Linked DNA regions of Thiocapsa bogorovii. The protein of the gene in region 1 interacts with the protein of each later gene in a pairwise test. Links are inferred from orthologs where the notes say so. Each region holds a gene or a part of one and is shown on either strand. Other genes may lie near its edges.

What was found.
Region 2: the proteins of def (region 1) and rplD interact in binary tests that used the Escherichia coli proteins (3 or more experiments, as listed by UniProt). The link is inferred for Thiocapsa bogorovii from one-to-one orthologs.

The regions. Positions count from the first base shown.
Region 1 is NZ_CP089309.1:4,378,979-4,388,480, reverse strand. What follows is about bases 3,840-6,771. They hold def (peptide deformylase), read left to right. Parts: upstream 3,840-5,004; coding sequence 5,005-5,538; downstream 5,539-6,771. Other genes in these bases: rsmB (16S rRNA (cytosine(967)-C(5))-methyltransferase RsmB), read left to right, coding at 6,639-6,771; fmt (methionyl-tRNA formyltransferase), read left to right, coding at 5,681-6,646; LT988_RS19410 (LysM peptidoglycan-binding domain-containing protein), read right to left, coding at 3,840-4,779. In the rest of the region: topA (type I DNA topoisomerase), read right to left, coding at 1-1,449; LT988_RS19420 (DUF494 family protein), read right to left, coding at 1,808-2,284; DNA-processing protein DprA, read right to left, coding at 2,386-3,528; more of LT988_RS19410, read right to left, coding at 3,559-3,839; more of rsmB, read left to right, coding at 6,772-7,994; LT988_RS19390 (DUF4390 domain-containing protein), read left to right, coding at 8,042-8,581; LT988_RS19385 (sensor histidine kinase), read left to right, coding at 8,715-9,502. UniProt on the Escherichia coli protein: Removes the formyl group from the N-terminal Met of newly synthesized proteins. Requires at least a dipeptide for an efficient rate of reaction. N-terminal L-methionine is a prerequisite for activity but the enzyme has broad specificity at other positions.
Region 2 is NZ_CP089309.1:4,605,697-4,615,017, reverse strand. The notes cover bases 3,699-6,449. They hold rplD (50S ribosomal protein L4), read right to left. Parts: upstream 5,505-6,449; coding sequence 4,893-5,504; downstream 3,699-4,892. Other genes in these bases: rpsJ (30S ribosomal protein S10), read right to left, coding at 6,172-6,449; rplC (50S ribosomal protein L3), read right to left, coding at 5,511-6,161; rplW (50S ribosomal protein L23), read right to left, coding at 4,600-4,896; rplB (50S ribosomal protein L2), read right to left, coding at 3,740-4,567; rpsS (30S ribosomal protein S19), read right to left, coding at 3,699-3,720. Outside these bases: rpsN (30S ribosomal protein S14), read right to left, coding at 1-167; rplE (50S ribosomal protein L5), read right to left, coding at 178-717; rplX (50S ribosomal protein L24), read right to left, coding at 732-1,049; rplN (50S ribosomal protein L14), read right to left, coding at 1,063-1,431; rpsQ (30S ribosomal protein S17), read right to left, coding at 1,523-1,795; rpmC (50S ribosomal protein L29), read right to left, coding at 1,792-1,992; rplP (50S ribosomal protein L16), read right to left, coding at 1,992-2,405; rpsC (30S ribosomal protein S3), read right to left, coding at 2,409-3,086; rplV (50S ribosomal protein L22), read right to left, coding at 3,097-3,429; more of rpsS, read right to left, coding at 3,442-3,698; more of rpsJ, read right to left, coding at 6,450-6,483; tuf (elongation factor Tu), read right to left, coding at 6,488-7,678; fusA (elongation factor G), read right to left, coding at 7,701-9,321.

The DNA.
Region 1 (9,502 bases):
TTCCTCCAGCGCCTTCACCAGGGATGCCTCGGAGTAGCGCGGCGGCGGCTCGGTGAAATGCTGCTCGGGGCGGATGGCCAGCAGGTCGACCAGGTCCCCGGCCTTCATCTCGGGGAGCATGCGCTCCTCGTCGTCGTCGGCGCTCTTGGCATCGTCGCGGCCTTCCAGATAGACGCTCATGAAGCCGGGCTCGGCGACCGTCGAGCCGGTGGCGCGGAAGAGATTGCCCTCCCCGGCGCTCAGCGTGATCGCGACCTGGTTGATCAGCGCATGGGCCATCTGACAGGCCAGGGTGCGCTTCCAGATCAGCTCGTAGAGCTTGAACTGATCCGCGCTGAGATGGGCGCGGATCTCTTTGGGGACCTGATAGGCCGAGGTGGGGCGAATCGCCTCGTGGGCTTCCTGGGCGTTCTTGGCCTTGGTCTTGTAGAACCTCGGTTGCTCGGGCAGATGATTCGAACCGAAGCGTTCCGTGACATAGGCGCGGATCTCGTCCAACGCCTCTTGGGCAAGATTCACCGAGTCGGTGCGCATGTAGGTGATGAGACCGATCGGCCCGCCGCCGACATCCACACCCTCGTAGAGCTGTTGGGCCACGCGCATGGTGCGCTGGGCCGTGAAGCCGAGCTTGCGCGCGGCCTCCTGCTGGAGCGTGGAGGTGATGAAGGGCGGTGCCGGGTTGCGCTTGCGCTGCTTACGCTCGACCTCGTCGACCTTGAGCTTGCCGCCGGCGGCCTGCTCGAGGGTCCGGTGCACGGTCGCGGCACGTTCCCCGTCGACGATGCTGAACTGCTCGACCTTCTCCCCTTCGAATTCGACCAGCTTGGCGGTGAAACGCCGCGCCTCCTTGGCCGCATCGGCCTCGATCGACCAATATTCGCGGGTGACGAAGGCCTCGATCTCGTCCTCGCGCTCGCAGATCAGACGCAACGCCGGGCTCTGCACGCGGCCTGCCGAGAGGCCCCGGCGGATCTTCTTCCACAGCAGCGGCGAGAGATTGAATCCGACCAGATAATCCAGTGCGCGTCGCGCCTGCTGGGCGTTGACCAGGTCGTAGGACAGCTCGCGCGGATTGGCGACCGCATCCTGCACCGCCCGCTTGGTGATCTCGTTGAAGACCACCCGATACACCGGTCGCTTGCCGAGCTGACGGCGGCTCTTCAGCAGCTCGTAAAGATGCCATGAGATGGCCTCGCCTTCGCGGTCCGGATCGGTCGCGAGATAGAGTGCATCGGCCTCCTTGAGCTTCTTGGCGATCGCCTGGACGTGCTTCTCGTTGCGATCGATGATCTGGTATTTCATCGCGAAGCCGTTCTCGGTGTCGACCGCGCCCTCCTTGGGCACCAGGTCACGGACATGACCATAGGAGGCGATCACCTCGAAATCGGGTCCGAGGTACTTCTTGATGGTCTTGGCCTTAGCCGGAGATTCGACGATGACGAGATTCATGATGGATGCGAGCGAACGGAAGCGAACGAATCGGGGCCTCTAGGGTAAACCCGGTTCGCCTCGGCGCGTCAAGGGGAGTCGAAGCGATGATCGCCGGCGAAAGAGTCCGACCGAGAGAATTGCGCGTCAACTCAGCCCTGTCGACGGAGGAGCCGTGAGGTGGACAAGCGTTGTAGGATAGACAAGCGCAGCGCAGTCCACCAGTGCCGACACAGAGGGTGGACTTCGCTCTCGCTCGTCCACCCTACAGGCTCAAATTATCGTCTTATCACACGTTGAACCGCGTCGACGCCAACGCCCGCTGGAGCGTGAGACGCCGCGCCGATTCGACGACGGACCAGGTCATCCCGGACGCGGTTCAATGGAGGTAAACCGGCTCGTCGTTGTAGACGAGATCCTCCATCTGGGAGAAGGCATCCTCGCGACCGGGACGATTCATCAAGACCAATAAGACGACCCATTTGACCTCGTCGAGGCCCACCGTTGCTTGATCGATCGCGACCAAGCGGTCGATGACCAGCTCGCGGCTGACGGGGTCCAGAATCCCGTTCTGCTCCAGAAACAGCAGCAGACCGCGCGCCTCCACGTCCAGCTTGCTCGACTCTGCCGCGTTGTAGATGCGGATGGAGCCGAGGGTGTGGTCGTGATACTGCGGGACATCGACGCCGGCCGCCAGCTCGTCGAGCCACAGCAGTGCCTTTTCGATCTCCGTCGGGGTGAAGCCGGCCTGAGCGAGCTCATCCTCCAGAGCACCTTGGTCGGCCGGGGGCTGACCCTCGCCGTCCATGTAGTTCTCGTAGAGATAGATCAGCACATCGACCATGTTTTCGTACATCAGCCAACCTCGTGGGCGGCGTCAGCCCGAAGGCTGACGGGAGCGAACTGCACCGGTAGTCCATTCAGGCGTTCCCTTGTGGACAACCCGGACGTTTCCGCTCAAGAACCGAGCCGGCAAAAGCGGCCTCCAGGGGCCGATGATACATGACCCTCCAGCTCCAGGACCAACAACATGGACGAGACCTCCCGAGCCGAGCGGCCGCTGCTGGCGATGAGCTCGTCGGGCGACACCGGATCGAACCCCATCGCATCGAGCAAGGCGCGGTAGTCGGCGCCGAGTGCCGCGCTCCCGCCTCGCCCTGCCGCGGCGCAGGCCTCGTCGTTCGCCGCGGACGTCTCGCCGGAGCAGGCCGAGAGCAGATTGCGCAGCATCGGGGCCAGCTCGAGGAGGATCTCGGCGGGATCTTCGACCAGCTTGGCACCGTCTCGAATCAGGGCGTGGCTGCCGCGCGACAGCGGATTGCGGATGGAGCCCGGCACCGCGAACACGTCGCGGCCTTGCTCGAGCGCGAAGCGAGCGGTGATCAGGGAGCCGCTTTTGAGCGCCGCCTCGGTGACCAGGACGCCGACGGAAAGCCCGCTGATGATCCGGTTGCGCCGCGGAAAGTTCCGTGCCGAAGGTCCCTGACCGGGCGGAAACTCGGTGACCAGCGCACCGCGCTCGGCGACACGCCGCGCCAGCTCCCGATGGGTCGCGGGGTAGACCAGGTCCGGCCCCGTGCCGAGAACGGCGATGGTCCGCCCCGCCTCGAGCGCGCCCGCGTGCGCAGCGCCGTCGACACCGAGCGCCAAGCCGCTGGTGATCAGCAGGCCGTCGGCGGCGAGCCGCCGGGCGAAATCGCGCGTGATCTCGAGACCCGACGGGGTTGGATTGCGGCTGCCGACCACCGCGAGCTGCGGTTCGGCGAGCAGCTCGGGGTCGCCGCGGACGTAGAGCAGCAGCGGGGCATCCGGGATTTCGGCGAGCAACGGGGGGTAGCGGGCATCGGCACGCGTCAGCACGCAGGCATCGGGCTGGTCGGCCCAGGCGAGGATACGCTCGAGCGCCGCGCCGTCGGGCTGTTTGAGCGCGGCGATCGCCTCGGACGAGATCCCGGCTGCGGCGAGATCGTGTCGCGAGGCCTCCGCGACCGCCCTCGGCGAACCGTAGCGCTCGAGCAATCGGGCCGCGGTGCGTGATCCGATGCCCGGAGCGGAGATAAGGACGATCCAGTCCCTGATGGAGTCCGTGGTGAGGCTCAAGTGGGGAGGCTCAAGAGGCGTCCAAGCCCGTCATCGTGCCGGCGGGGAGACCAGGTCGCCGACAGCCATGGCTCTGTCGGCATTGAGCACGAGCGCGAAGCTCACGCGATCGAAGCTTCGGAAGACCATCATCAATCCGGCGCGCTGCATCGGGCGAATATAGGTCGCGCGATCGCGACCGATGTCTGCGTGCAATGGGATCGGCGCACTCGAGCCCGTCGGACTCTCGCTCCAGCCCTTCACCGAATAGTCGTTGCCGAGCCAGAAGGCGCCGGTCGTGGGTCCGTCGCTCCTCCAATTCCAGTTGACGCCGCCGTCGCGGACCTTGTCGCGTACCTCCTCCCCGCCGCGGAAGACTTCCAGGACGTGTCCGGGCTGAAGCCGGTCGAGCGACCCTCGGTTGAGGGTCACGATGTCGTACTGACCGATCTGAGAGACGCCGTTCATCACCGAGAGGATCCGACCGCGTAACCCGGCCGGGGCAGGACGCGGGAAGAAGTTCTCGAGAGGCGCTTCGAGCGAGGCAGGGATGACGCGATCGCCGATCGAGACCTCGCGCTCGGATCGCGTGACCCGCAGGATCGCGGGATCCCCGACGCGCTCGAGTGCGGCGTTGGCGACGAAGGTGGCCTCGTAGCCGAGGATGCGGTTGGTATCCGGGTCGCGCAGCGCATCCCCGGGGCGCAGGATTTGGAACGCGCTGACCGCAGTCGTATCGATGCGCCGCACGAAGACGTCGTCCGGCGGTGCGGCGACGGTGCGATCGTCTGCGAAACCCACGACATAGGGCGCGCGCTTGATCGCGTCAGACTCGGCGACCCAGGGCTGAGTCAGGAAGGGCTCGATCGAGGCGACGGGAATCATGGGCACCGGCGCCTCGAGCGCGCTGACCCGCACCCGTGGACTCAGACGCACGACACGCATCTCGCCGCTCGCCCGGGCGGCGGTGTCGCGCACGACCCGCGGCCGACCGTCGACATGCACGAGACGCAGCCGTTCTCCGGGGTAGATGAGATCGGGATCGCCGGGATCGTCGTTGGCCTGCCAGATCTCGGGCCAGAGCCAGGGATCGCGCAGATAACGCCCTGCGATCGACCAGAGCGTGTCGCCGGGACGCACCTCGTAGACCTCGGGTGCGTCCTCGGCAAGCTCGAGCGCACGCACCGACGAAGCCCAGGCCATGGCGACCAGACCGATCAAGGCGCAAAGAACAACCTCTGCGAAGCTGAAGCGACGGCTCAAAACACGCATCGGACCTCCCGGATGCTCGAAACGGATTCACCCGGCCCCATTTCGGGGTGTAGTATTGGCGCGATATTAGCGCATGCGACCCGACCCCTTCTACTCGGCTCCCGACCCGACATCGTGCCCGCGGGTCGCTCGCGGGACAGGATCCCCGAGAGATGCGATCACGCAAGAGACGAGATCGCCCGAGAGACGAGACCCCCGAGAACCGATCTTTCAGACGACATCCCGATGGCAAAGCTCGATATCCTGACCTTCCCGGATCCCAGACTCCGCCGCAAGGCAATTCCGGTCGCGCGCGTCGATGCCGACATCGTGCGGCTGGTCGACGACATGCTCGAGACGATGTATGCCGCACCCGGCATCGGCTTGGCCGCGATCCAGGTCAACGTGCCGCGCCGGGTCGTGGTGATCGATGTCTCGGAGAACCACGACGCGCCACTGTGCCTCATCAACCCCGAGATCCTCTCGCGCGAAGGCGAGGAGGAGATGGACGAGGGCTGTCTCTCCGTCCCCGGCTTCTTCGAGACGGTGAAGCGCGCGGAGCGCGTGCGCGTCCAGGCGCTGGATCGCGAAGGCCAACCCTTTACGCTCGATGCCGACGGCCTGCTCGCGGTGTGCATCCAGCACGAGATCGATCATCTCGACGGCAAGCTCTTTGTCGATCACATCTCGATGCTCAAACGCCAGCGCATCCGCCGCAAGCTCGAAAAGGAGCAGCGCCATTCCGCGAGCGAGCCCGAGCAACGTCGGGGTGTATTGTGACGCCGATCGGATCGGCCGGGTGGACACGCGCAGCGCGGTCCACGGACGCCGGCGCAGGGCTCGGTGGACTTCGCTCTCGCTCGTCCACCCTACCGGGCGGTGTTTGGACTAGAACCGCGGGTCCGAACGGCGATCCGGCGCGATGAGAACCCTGAGGATCATCTTCGCCGGAACGCCCGACTTCGCCGTTCCCAGCCTTGCCGCACTCCTGGATGCACCGGCCGAACGACCGGGGATGCCGCCGCTGCAGGTCGTCGCGGTCTACACCCAGCCTGACCGACCGGCCGGGCGCGGCCGCCAGCTCCAGGCAAGCCCGGTGAAAGCCCTTGCCCTGACGCGCGGCCTGCCGGTCATCCAGCCCGAGAGCCTCAAGAAGGATCCGGACGCCGTCGCGCGGCTGGCCGCCCTCGAGGCCGACCTGATGGTGGTCGTGGCCTACGGACTGCTTCTTCCGGTCTCCGTGCTGGACGCCCCCCGTCTGGGCTGCGTGAACGTTCATGCCTCGCTGCTGCCGCGATGGCGCGGTGCGGCGCCGATCCAGCGCGCGTTGCTCGCCGGCGACACCGAGACCGGCGTCTGCATCATGCGGATGGAGGCCGGGCTGGATACCGGCCCCGTCTATCATCGCGTCGCGACACCCATCGGACCACTCGACACCGGCGCCGATCTGCACGACCGACTCGCCGTGCTGGGCGCCGGTGCGCTGATCGATGCCTTGCCCGGCATCGCCGACGGATCGCTGATTCCCGAGCCGCAAGCCGAGGATCAGGTGACCTATGCACACAAACTCACGAAGGACGAGGCCATCATCGACTGGGACCAGCCTGCCGAGAACATCGGTCGTATGATCCGCGCCTATAACCCCTGGCCGGTCGCCCAAACGCGCCTCGACACCGAGACCCTGCGGGTCTGGGAGGCCGAGATCGACGCCGAGCGGACGACGCACGCCGCGCCCGGGAGCGTGATCGGCGCGGGCAAATCGGGTATAGAGGTCGCCGCCGGCCAAGGGATCGTGCGCATCGTCCGTCTCCAGCCGCCCGGCAAACGGGCGATGGCGGCCGCGGATTTTCTCAACGCCCGATCGATGGACGGCGCTCGGCTTGGCTGAGCGCCGGCCGCAGGCCCCCGGCCCGGCAAGACATCCCGTCGGCGCCGAATCCCGCGCGGCTGCCGCACTGGCACTCTTCGGCGTGCGCGGCCGCGGCCAGTCGCTCACGCGCGTGCTCGAGCACAGGCGCTTGGCGTCACAGGCGCCCGCCGAACGCGCACTCACACAAGAGATGGTCTACGGCTCGCTGCGCACCCTGCCGCGCCTGGAGGCACTGGTCGCGCGCTTGCTCAATCACCCCGTCAAACCCGCGGACAAGGATCTCGAATCACTGATCCTGATCGGCCTGTATCAGCTCATCGCGATGGACACGCCCGACCACGCGGCGGTCGCCGCAACGGTCGAGGCCAGTCGCCTCATCGGCAAGCCCGACAAGGCAGCCTTGGTGAACGCACTGCTGCGTCGGTTTCTGCGCGAGCGCGAAACACTGATGGCCGAGGTCGATCGAGAACCTGCCGTGCGCTGGCTCTTTCCCGAATGGCTGCTCGACCGCCTGCGCGAGAACTGGCCGGAGGATTGGGAGCAGATCGTGCGGACCAGCAACGCCCGCGCGCCCATGAGCCTGCGCGTGAACCGCACCCGGATCGATCGGCGCGCCTATCTCGGCACGCTGGCCGCCGCCGGCATCACCGCACGGCCCATACCCGACTGCGACATGGGCCTGACGCTCGATCAGCCGCGCCCGACCCATGAACTGCCCGGCTTCGAGGCCGGGCTGGTCTCGGTGCAGGACGGGGGCGCTCAGCTGGCGGCCGATCTACTGGATGCGCGCCCCGGCCAGCGTGTCCTAGACGCCTGCGCCGCGCCCGGCGGAAAGACCGCCGGCATCCTGGAACGCGCCGAGAACCGGCTCGATCTGCTGGCCATCGACAATGCGCCGGCGCGGCTCAAATCGATCCGCGACACACTCGCGCGACTGGGCCTGAGCGCCGAGGTCGCACTCGGGGACGCGGCCGAGCCAAGAGGCAGCTGGACCGCCAAGCCCTTCGATCGCATCCTGCTCGACGTGCCCTGCTCGGCCACCGGCGTGATCCGTCGCCATCCCGATATCAAATGGCTGCGACGCGACGCCGACATCCCGGCACTGTGCGCCTTGCAGGATCGGATCCTCGACGCTGCCTGGCCATTGCTCGCACCGCGCGGGCGGCTGCTGTATGCAACCTGCTCCTTGATCGCGGACGAGAACCAGCACCGCATCGGCGCCTTTCTGGAACGTCATCCGGATGCGCGAGAGTGTCCGATCGCGACGACCCTGGGCCGCGCGCTCTCTCACGGCATCCAACTGCTTCCTCGGGAAGGGGCGAACGACGGCTTTTATTTCGCGCTGATCGAACGTCCCGCGTCATGACTCGGCGGCCCGCACACCCTCCACGGCGGTTTCTGCTGGCGGCACTGATGCTCGCACCCGTGCTCTTGCTGGTCAGCGTCGCAGCGGGCGCAGCCAAGGACGGGCTGCGGGTCGAGCAGGTCGAGACGCGACTCGTCGACGACACCTACTTCATGAATGCCATGCTGGACTACCGGTTCAGCCCCGAGGCGCTCGAGGCGCTCGAGAACGGCGTGCCGCTGACCATCCTGGTGCAGATTCAGGTCCGTCGTGTCGGGGCCTGGCTTTGGGAGGACAGCCGCGTGGATATGCAGCTGCGCTACGCCATTCGCTACAAGCCGCTCTCGGAGCGCTACGAGGTCTACCGGCTTCCCGGCAACGAGGGCCGCAGCTTCGTCAGCCGCGATGCCGCCATTCGCGCGCTCGGCGAGATCACCGATCTATCCTTGATCGGCGCATCGAGTCTCGACGCCGACACGGACTACGAGGTCCACATCCGGACCTCGCTCGACATCGAAGAGCTGCCGCTTCCGCTGCGTCCGATGGCCTACCTGAAACCGTCCTGGAAACTCTCCAGCGGGTGGAGCAAGTGGCCTTTAACGCCTTAAACCGCGCCCGGCGCGGTATGCGATGTTTTTGGATGGGATCGGCCCCGGCCGATTTGACAAGCGCTGGAGCCGGCGCGGTTTAAACTATTAAAAAATATATTATTTTAAACCGCGTCCCCGCCAAGGGCTGTGCATGAATCAAACGTCGAACTCGCTCGAAAATTCAGCATCTCGCTCTGTACGCGGTTTAGCACGCCTGCGCGGACTCGGCGCCTTGCCGGTCGCGGCATTGATCCTGGCGCTCTTCGTCGTCCTGGTTCTGATGCGCGATGCGGTCGAGAACTCCGAGACCCTGAGCCGTGCCTTCGTGCCCCTGCTCTCGGTGGTGTTGGCCGGTCTGGGCGCGCTCGCCATTCTCGTCATCGTCAACATCGTCAAGCTGGTCCGCCGTTATCGGCAGCAAGCGGCCGGATCGCGCCTGACCGGGCGGATCCTGGTGCTCTTCGTGCTTGTCTCCCTGCTGCCGGTCGGCGTGGTCTACTACTTCTCGCTCGGATTCCTGCTGCGCGGGATCGACAGCTGGTTCGACGTGGAGATCGGCCAAGCCATGCAGGACGCGCTGGTCTTGAATCAGGCCTCGCTCGATCTCAATCAGCGGGTCCTGGCCCGGTACACCGAGCAGCTCATCGCCGGGATCGAGGATCGCTCCTCGACCGCGATCGCACTGAGTCTGGACAATCTGCGGCGTCAGGCCGGCGCCATCGAGCTGACCGTCTACACCGCCGGCGGCCAAGTGCTCGGCAACGCCAACGAGGATCCGACCCAGTTGGTTCCGAATCAGGCGGAGCGCGAGATCCAGCAGAGCGTGCGCGCCGGCAACAACTATGTCGGCCTGGAAAGTGATCTCGGCGGCGAGTTGATCGTGCGGGTGTTGGTGCAGGATCCGCGTGGGCGAGACATGAAGATGCAGGCGATCTTCCC
Region 2 (9,321 bases), 230 kb from region 1 along the record:
CTGGCGTCACGCGGGAGCTGTTGCAGCTTGACCAGCGCCTCTTCGATCTGCTCGCCGCTCGAACCGCGGTCATTGATGACTGCCTTTAAGGCGGCACGTTTGACTGCAAACCGGGATGCGATCTCGGTGCGCTTGCGATCGCGCGCGATCATGCTTTTTTTCGCCATCGTATCGGCCTCAGGTGCGGAATGGGAAGTTAAACGCCTCGAGCAGCGCACGCCCTTCTTCGTCCGTCCGCGCCGTTGTCGTGATGGTGATATCCAGACCCCGCAGCGTATCGATCTTGTCGTAATCGATCTCGGGGAAGATGATCTGCTCGCGCACGCCCATCGAGTAGTTGCCGCGTCCGTCGAAAGCCTTCGCGCTCAGTCCGCGGAAATCGCGGATACGCGGGATGGCGACGCTGACCAGACGATCCAGGAACTCGTACATACGCTCGCGACGCAGGGTCACCTTACAGCCGATCGGCCATCCCTCGCGGATCTTGAAGCCTGCGACGGACTTCCTCGCAAAGGTCACGATCGGTTGCTGCCCGGCGATGAGACGCAGGTCGGCCACGGCATTATCCATGACCTTCTTGTCCGCAATCGCCTCGCCGACTCCCATGTTCAGGGTAATCTTCTCGATCCGCGGAACCTGCATCACGCTCTTGAAGCCGAACCGCTCGCGCAGCTGTCCGACGACGCGGTCCTGATATTCTTTCTGTAGTCTGGTCATCTCGTTTCCTTCGGTCAGACGTCGACGACTTCGCCGTCCGACTTGAATACGCGAACCTTTCGGCCGTCTTCGAGAATCTTGAAACCGACTCGATCCGGACCGCCTTTCTGCGGGTTGTAGAGCGCGACGTTCGACACCTGGATCGGCATCACCTTGTCGACGATCCCGCCCGGCTCGCCGGCCTGCGGATTCGCCTTCTGATGCTTCCGGGCGATATTGATGTTCTCGACGACCACATGATCCTTGTCGAGCACCTTCAGCACCGTGCCTCGCTTGCCCTTGTCTTTGCCGGTGATGACCATGACGTCGTCACCCTTTTTGATCTTCTGCATCTCTCCCGACCCCCTACAGAACTTCAGGCGCGAGCGAGATGATCTTCATGAACCGCTCGCCGCGGAGCTCGCGCGTCACGGGCCCGAAGATACGAGTCCCGATCGGCTGAAGCTGGTTGTTCAAGAGCACGGCTGCGTTGCCGTCGAAACGGACGGTCGAGCCGTCCGGACGGCGCACACCTTTGCGCGTACGCACCACGACCGCGTTGTAGACGTCGCCTTTCTTGACCTTGCCGCGCGGGATGGCGTCCTTGACGGTGACCTTGATCACATCGCCGATGCCCGCGTAACGCCGATGCGATCCGCCGAGCACCTTGATGCACTGCACCCGCCGCGCGCCGCTATTGTCGGCGACACTGAGATCGGTCTGCATCTGAATCATTGTTGTTTACCTAAACCTGTTGTGCTGCCCGGATAACCTGCTTTCGGCGTCTCCCGCTGTCATGTCTGAAGCGAGACGACTGCGACGGGTCTCAACGGGCCTTTTCGATGATCTCGATCAAGCGCCATGTCTTGGTCTTGGACAACGGGCGACATTGCTCCACACGAACCAAATCACCCGCGGAGCATGCGTTCTCCTCATCATGGGCGTGGATCTTGGTCGACCGACGCATGAACTTCCCGTACAGAGGATGCTTGACCTTCCGCTCGATGAGCACCGTGATGGTCTTGTCCATCGCACTGCTGGTGACGCGGCCGTCGAGGGTCCGATTACTGCTCGGGTTGCTGATCGTCTCTTCGCTCATGACGCCGCCCTCGTCTTCTGCTCACCCATAATCGTCTTCACGCGGGCGATCTCCCGACGCACGGCCTTCATTTGCGAGGGCTTCGACAACTGTCCGGTACCCCTTTGCATCCGCAGGTTGAATTGCTCGCGCAACAGGTTCATTAGCTCTTTTTCAAGCTCTTCGGGGCTACGTGTTCTTAGCTCGTTCGCCTTCATCACAGGATCATCCGTCTCTCAAAGGTGGTCTGCACGGGGAGCTTGGCCGCGGCCAACTCGAACGCCTCGCGAGCCAGCTCTTCGGTCACGCCCTCGATCTCGTAGAGAACTCGACCCGGCTGAATCAGAGCCACCCAGTACTCGACGTTACCCTTACCCTTACCCATACGGACTTCGAGTGGTTTTTTCGAAACGGGCTTGTCGGGGAAGACTCGGATCCAGAGCTTTCCGCCGCGCTTGACCTTTCTCGTGATCGCGCGCCGCGCGGCCTCGATCTGGCGCGCCGTCAATCGGCCGCGACCCACCGCCTTCAAGCCGAAGTCGCCGAAGCTCACCTTGTTGCCGCTTTGCGCAAGACCACGATTGCGGCCTTTGTGCTGTTTGCGGAATTTCGTACGTTTTGGTTGCAGCATGACCTATCCCCTTCTTGCGGACGCCTTCGGCGCCGGTTCCTCGGGGATCTGGTCACCGAATACCTCGCCTTTGAAGATCCAAACCTTCACACCGATCACGCCGTAGGTGGTGCGGGCCTCGGCGAAACCGTAGTCGATGTCGGCGCGCAGCGTATGCAGCGGGACGCGACCTTCGCGCGCCCACTCCGTGCGTGCAATCTCGGCTCCATTCAAGCGACCGGCGACGTTGACGCGGACACCCTCGGCCCCGAGGCGCATGGTGTTCTGAATCGCACGCTTCATGGCGCGGCGGAACATGATGCGGCGCTCGAGCTGCTGAGCGATGCCTTCGGCAACCAGCTGCGCATCCAGCTCGGGCTTGCGGATCTCCTCGATGCTGATGTGGACCGGGATCCCCATCATCTTAGAGACGCGGGCGCGCAGCTTGTCGATATCTTCGCCCTTCTTGCCGATCACCACACCGGGACGCGCCGTGTGGATGGTGATATGCGCGTTCTTCGCCGGGCGGTCGATCTGGATCCGACTCACCGATGCCTTGGCCAATTCCTTGCGCAGGAAGGAGCGCACCTCGATGTCGGTATTCAGGAAATTCGCGTAGTCCTTGGACGTTGCGTACCACTTCGAGGTCCAGTCCTTGACGATGCCAAGGCGGATGCCGGTCGGATGAACTTTCTGTCCCATACTGGTCCCCTTAGCCTTCCGCTACGGTCAGCCGAATGTGGCTGGTGCGTTTCATGATTCGATTCGCACGACCCTTGGCACGGGGGCGAATCCGCTTCATGGTCGGCCCCTCGTCCACCTGGATCGACGCGACCTTCAGCTCGTCGATGTCGGCGCCTTCGTTGTGTTCGGCATTGGCAACCGCCGACTCCAAAACCTTCTTGATGATCTCCGCACTCTTTTGAGTACTGAAGGTCAAGGTGTTCAGGGCCTCTTCGACGTCGCGCCCGCGGATCATGTCGGCGATCAGCCGGGCCTTTTGGGCCGAGACCCGTGCATATTTCAGTGTTGCTTCGGCTCGCATCCCCATCTCCGGCTAGCGCTTCTTCGCCTTGCGGTCGGCGGCATGTCCCCGGTAGGTCCGGGTCAATGCAAACTCACCGAGCTTGTGGCCGATCATGTTTTCGTTGACGAGCACCGGCACGTGCAGACGCCCGTTGTGGACCGCAATGGTCAACCCAACCATCTCGGGCAGCACCATGGAACGGCGTGACCAAGTCTTGATGGGGCGCTTACTGTTTTGCGCGACCGCCTCTTCGACCTTCTTGATCAGATGGTGGTCGACAAAGGGTCCTTTTCGAATCGAACGTGGCACTTGCTCAACCTCGCCTTGTTTACTTGCGTCCGCGACGTCGGACGATCATCGCGTCGGTCCGCTTGTTCTTACGCGTCTTGTGACCCTTGGTCGGCACGCCCCAAGGTGTCACCGGGTGGCGCCCGCCCGAGGTGCGGCCTTCGCCGCCGCCGTGCGGATGATCAACCGGGTTCATGACCACACCGCGGACGGTCGGCCGTACACCCCGCCAGCGCGATGCACCGGCTTTCCCGAGCTTGCGCAGACTGTTCTCGCTGTTGCCGACCTCGCCGATCACGGCGCGACAGTCGACGTGAATCTTGCGCATCTCGCCGGACCGCAACCGCAACGTCGCGCTCTTTCCGTCACGCGCAACCAATTGGGCCGAGCTGCCCGCGGCCCGCGCAATCTGTGCGCCCTTTCCGGGACGCATCTCGATGCAATGCACCTGAGTACCCACCGGAATATTGCGCAGCGGCATGCAGTTTCCGGCACTGATCGGCGCAGCCTCGCCGGCCTCGACACGACCGCCGACTGCAAGACCCTTTGGCGCGATGATGTACGCGCGTTCGCCATCGGCATACTTCAAGAGGGCCAAATGAGCCGTCCGGTTCGGATCATATTCGAGCCGCTCGACGACCGCCGGAACACCTTCTTTGTTGCGCTTGAAATCGACAAGGCGATAGTGCTGCTTGTGTCCGCCGCCCTGGTGACGCACGGTGATGCGCCCGAGGTTATTGCGCCCGCCATGCTTGGCCTTTTTCTCCAAGAGCGGCGCGTAGGGCGCACCCTTATGCAGCTCGGGGGACTGCACCTTGACGACGAAACGCCGCCCGGCCGAAGTCGGTTTGGTCTTTACGATTGCCATCTTGGTCTATCCGCTGCTGTGGGCCGGCCCGCTCAGGCGCCGCCGCCGAAGTCGATATCATGGCCGGCTTCGAGACGCACATAGGCCTTGCGCCAGTCGTTGCGCCTGCCGAGGCGTTGGCCGTGCCGCTTGTTTTTTCCTTTGACGTTGAGGACCTGTACCCCGTCGACCTTCACGTTGAACAAGAGCTCGACGGCACGCGCGATCTCGCGCTTGGTTGCATCGGTCGCAACGCGGAAACCGTATTGACCGGCAAGATCGCCGGCTCGGGTCGTCTTCTCGGAGACGAGCGGCGCCAACAGGACGTTCATGAGACGCTCGTTGTTCATGCCAACCGCTCCTCCAAATGCTTCACGGCCGCCTCGGTGGCGAGCACGGTGTCGAACGCGACCATACTGACCGGGTCGACGTCCTGAACCGCCATCACATCGACCTTCGGAATATTGCGCGACGCCAGATAAAGGTTGTCGTCGAGCCCGTCTGTCAGGATGAGCACGTCCGTCAGCTCATGGCGCTTCAGCAGCGCCAGCAGATCCTTGGTCTTCGGGGCATCCAGGCGCATATCCTCGACGACGACCAACCGCCCTTGACGAACCAGCTCCGATAGAATCGAACGCACGGCACCGCGATACATCTTGCGGTTGACCTTCTGGCTGTAGTCCTGTGGCTTCGCTGCAAAGGTGACGCCGCCCGAGCGCCAGATCGGACTGCGCGAGCTACCTGCCCGTGCCCGACCGGTGCCTTTCTGGCGCCACGGCTTGGCCCCGCCACCCGAGACCTCGGCGCGTGTCTTCTGAGCCCGAGTCCCGGCGCGTGCACCGGCCATATAGGCGTTGACGACCTGATGAATCAGACCGGGCTTGTAGTCGACGCCGAAGACGGTGTCCGCAACCTGCAGGCTGGAACCGCCGGCATCGTTTCGAATCGTGAGCTCCATCAGTGCTTAACCCTTGTTCTTGTGCTTCACGGACGGCAACACGACCAAACGGCCACCGGTCGGACCGGGAACGCCGCCGCGCACCAGCAGAAGCTGCCGATCGGCGTCGACACGCACGACCTCGAGGTTCTGCGTGCAGCGATTGGCGGCACCCAGATGGCCAGCCATCTTCTTTCCCTTGAAAACCCGACCCGGCGACTGGTTCTGTCCGATCGAACCTGGAGCACGATGCGACAGAGAGTTGCCGTGTGTCGCATCTTGCCCGGCGAAGTGATGCCGCTTGATGGCACCGGCAAAGCCGCGGCCCTTGGTCACGCCCCGCACATCGACCTTTTGCCCCGGCGCGAAGATGTCGACCGAAATTTCCGAGCCCACGGCGAGATCGGTACCTTCGCCGCTATCCAGGCGGAACTCGCGCAGGCATTCGCCGGCTTCGACACCCGCCTTGGCATAGTGGCCGGCCATCGGTTTGGTCACGCGTGAGGCCCTCCGATTCCCGAAGGCGACCTGAATCGCGCTGTAACCGTCAGTCTCGGCAGACTTGACCTGGCTGACCCGGTTCGGCTGCACCTCGATGACGGTGACAGGGATACTGTCTCCGTCTTCGCTGAACAGCCGGGTCATGCCGGCCTTACGCCCAATCAATCCGATCGCCATGGGTTCGTCCTCAGCTCAACTTAATCTGGACGTCGACGCCCGCGGCCAGATCCAATTTCATCAATGCGTCGACCGTCTTGTCGGTCGGGTCGACGATATCCATCAGTCGCTTGTGCGTACGCAACTCGTACTGGTCGCGCGCGTCCTTGTTGACGTGCGGCGAGACCAGAATGGTGAATCGCTCCTTCTTCGAGGGAAGCGGCACCGGACCCCGAACCTGTGCGCCCGTGCGCTTGGCGGTATCGACGATTTCCCGAGCCGATTGGTCGATCAGGCGATGGTCAAACGCCTTCAGGCGAATACGAATTCTCTGGTTATTCATGCCTTTACTCGATGATCTTCGCAACGACGCCGGCACCGACGGTGCGGCCGCCTTCGCGTACCGCAAAGCGCAACCCTTCTTCCATGGCGATCGGCGCAATCAGCTTGATCGTCATCTTCACGTTATCCCCGGGCATCACCATCTCGATGCCCTCGGGCAGCTCGCAGGCGCCGGTCACGTCGGTGGTGCGGAAGTAAAACTGCGGACGATAACCGTTGAAGAACGGGGTATGTCGACCGCCCTCTTCCTTGCTCAGCACGTACACCTCGGCTTCGAAGTGGGTGTGCGGGTTGATCGACTTGGGCTTGGCCAGGACCTGACCACGCTCGACGTCTTCACGCTTGGTGCCGCGCAGCAGCACGCCGACGTTGTCCCCGGCCTGACCCTGATCAAGCAGCTTGCGGAACATCTCCACACCCGTGCAGGTGGTCTTCACGGTGTCCTTGATGCCGACGATCTCGACCTCTTCGCCCACCTTCACGACGCCGCGCTCGATACGTCCGGTCACCACGGTGCCGCGACCGGAGATCGAGAAGACGTCCTCGATCGGCATCAGGAAGGCACCGTCCACCGCACGCTCGGGCTGCGGGATGTAGCTGTCGAGCGCTTCCATCAGACGGTCGATCGAGGGGGTGCCGATCTCGGAGGTGTCGCCCTCCAGGGCAAGCTTCGCCGAGCCGGTCACGATCGGGGTGTCGTCGCCGGGGAAGTCGTAGCTCGAGAGCAGCTCGCGCACTTCCATCTCCACCAGCTCCAACAGCTCGGCGTCGTCGACCATGTCGGCCTTGTTCAGATACACCACGATGTAAGGCACGCCGACCTGACGCGACAGCAGGATGTGCTCGCGCGTCTGCGGCATCGGGCCGTCCGCGGCACTCACCACCAGAATCGCTCCGTCCATCTGCGCCGCACCCGTGATCATGTTCTTCACGTAGTCGGCGTGGCCGGGGCAGTCCACATGGGCGTAGTGACGGTTCTTGGTCTCGTACTCCACGTGCGCCGTGGCGATCGTGATCCCGCGCTCGCGCTCTTCCGGGGCATTGTCGATCTGGTCGTAGGCGCGCGCCTCACCGCCGAATTGCTTCGACTGGTGCGTCGTGATCGCCGCCGTCAAGGTCGTCTTGCCGTGGTCGACATGGCCGATCGTGCCGACGTTCACGTGTGGCTTGCTGCGCTCGAATTTTGCTTTGGACATCCCACTCTACCCCTGTCGCTCGTTACTGTTTCTTGGAGACCGCTTCGGCAATGCTGGCGGGCACTTCGTTGTACTTACAGAACTCCATGCTGTAGGTCGCCCGCCCTTGGGTGGCCGACCGGAGGTCCGTTGCATAGCCGAACATCTCGGACAAGGGGACCTCTGCACGAATGATCTTGCCGGATGGCGCATCGTCCATCCCCTGGATCATGCCGCGACGACTATTCAGATCGCCCATGACGTCGCCCATGTTCTCTTCGGGCGTCACGACCTCGACCTTCATAATGGGCTCGAGCAGGACAGGCTTGGCTTTGGCCGCCCCTTCCTTGATCCCCATCGAGCCGGCAATCTTGAAGGCCATTTCGCTCGAGTCGACCTCATGGTAAGAGCCGTCATAGAGCGTGACCTTGATGTCCACCATCGGAAAGCCGGCCAGAATGCCGTTCTTCATCGCCTCCTGAATGCCTTTGTCGACCGCCGGAATGTATTCTTTCGGAACCGTGCCGCCGACGATTGCATTGACGAACTCGTACCCGACACCCGCCTCTTGCGGCTCGATACGGAGGTAGACGTGACCGTACTGACCGCGACCGCCGGATTGGCGTGCGAACTTGGTCTCTTGCTCGACGGTCTTTCGGATCGTCTCGCGGTAACTGACCTGCGGCGCACCGACGTTGGCCTCGACCTTGAACTCGCGACGCATCCGATCGACGATGATCTCCAGATGCAGCTCGCCCATCCCGGAGATAATGGTCTGGCCGGACTCCTCGTCGGTGTGCACGCGGAAGGACGGGTCCTCCTGTGCCAGCTTCGAGAGCGCGACGCCCATCTTCTCCTGGTCGCTCTTCGTCTTGGGCTCCACCGCAACCGAGATGACCGGCTCCGGGAACTCCATACGCTCGAGCGTAATCACCTTATTAAGATCGCACAGGGTGTCGCCAGTGGTGACATCTTTCAGGCCGACTGCTGCAGCGATGTCCCCGGCGTGGACCTCTTTGATCTCTTGCCGCTCATTCGCATGCATCTGCAGGATACGGCCGATGCGCTCCTTTTTGTGCTTGACCGGGTTATAGATAGTGTCCCCGGACTTGAGCACACCCGAATAGGCACGGAAGAAGGTCAGCGTACCGACAAAGGGATCCGTCGCGATCTTGAATGCCAACGCAGCGAACGGCGCATCGTCGGATGCGGGACGCTCGCCTTCGGTCTCGTCCTTGTCGTCCAGGATGCCCTTGATGGCAGGCACATCGACCGGTGACGGCATATAGTCGATGACTGCATCCAGCATCGCCTGCACGCCCTTGTTCTTGAAGGCGGAGCCGCACATCATGGGAACGATTTCGCTCTTCAGCGTGCGGGCACGCAGACCGGCCATGATCTCGGCCTCGGTCAACGCCTGGCCTTCGAGATACTTCTCCATCAACTCTTCGTTGGCCTCGGCGGCGGCCTCGACCATGTGCTCGCGCCACTCCTCGCACAGATCCTGCAGATCTTCGGGGATTTCGCGAAGCTCATATTCCATGCCGCGGGACGCCTCGTCCCAATAGACAGCCTTCATTTGGACGAGATCGACCACGCCCTTGAAGTCTTCTTCCGCACCGATCGGCACCTGAATCGGCACAGCGTTGCCGCCGAGCCGGTCC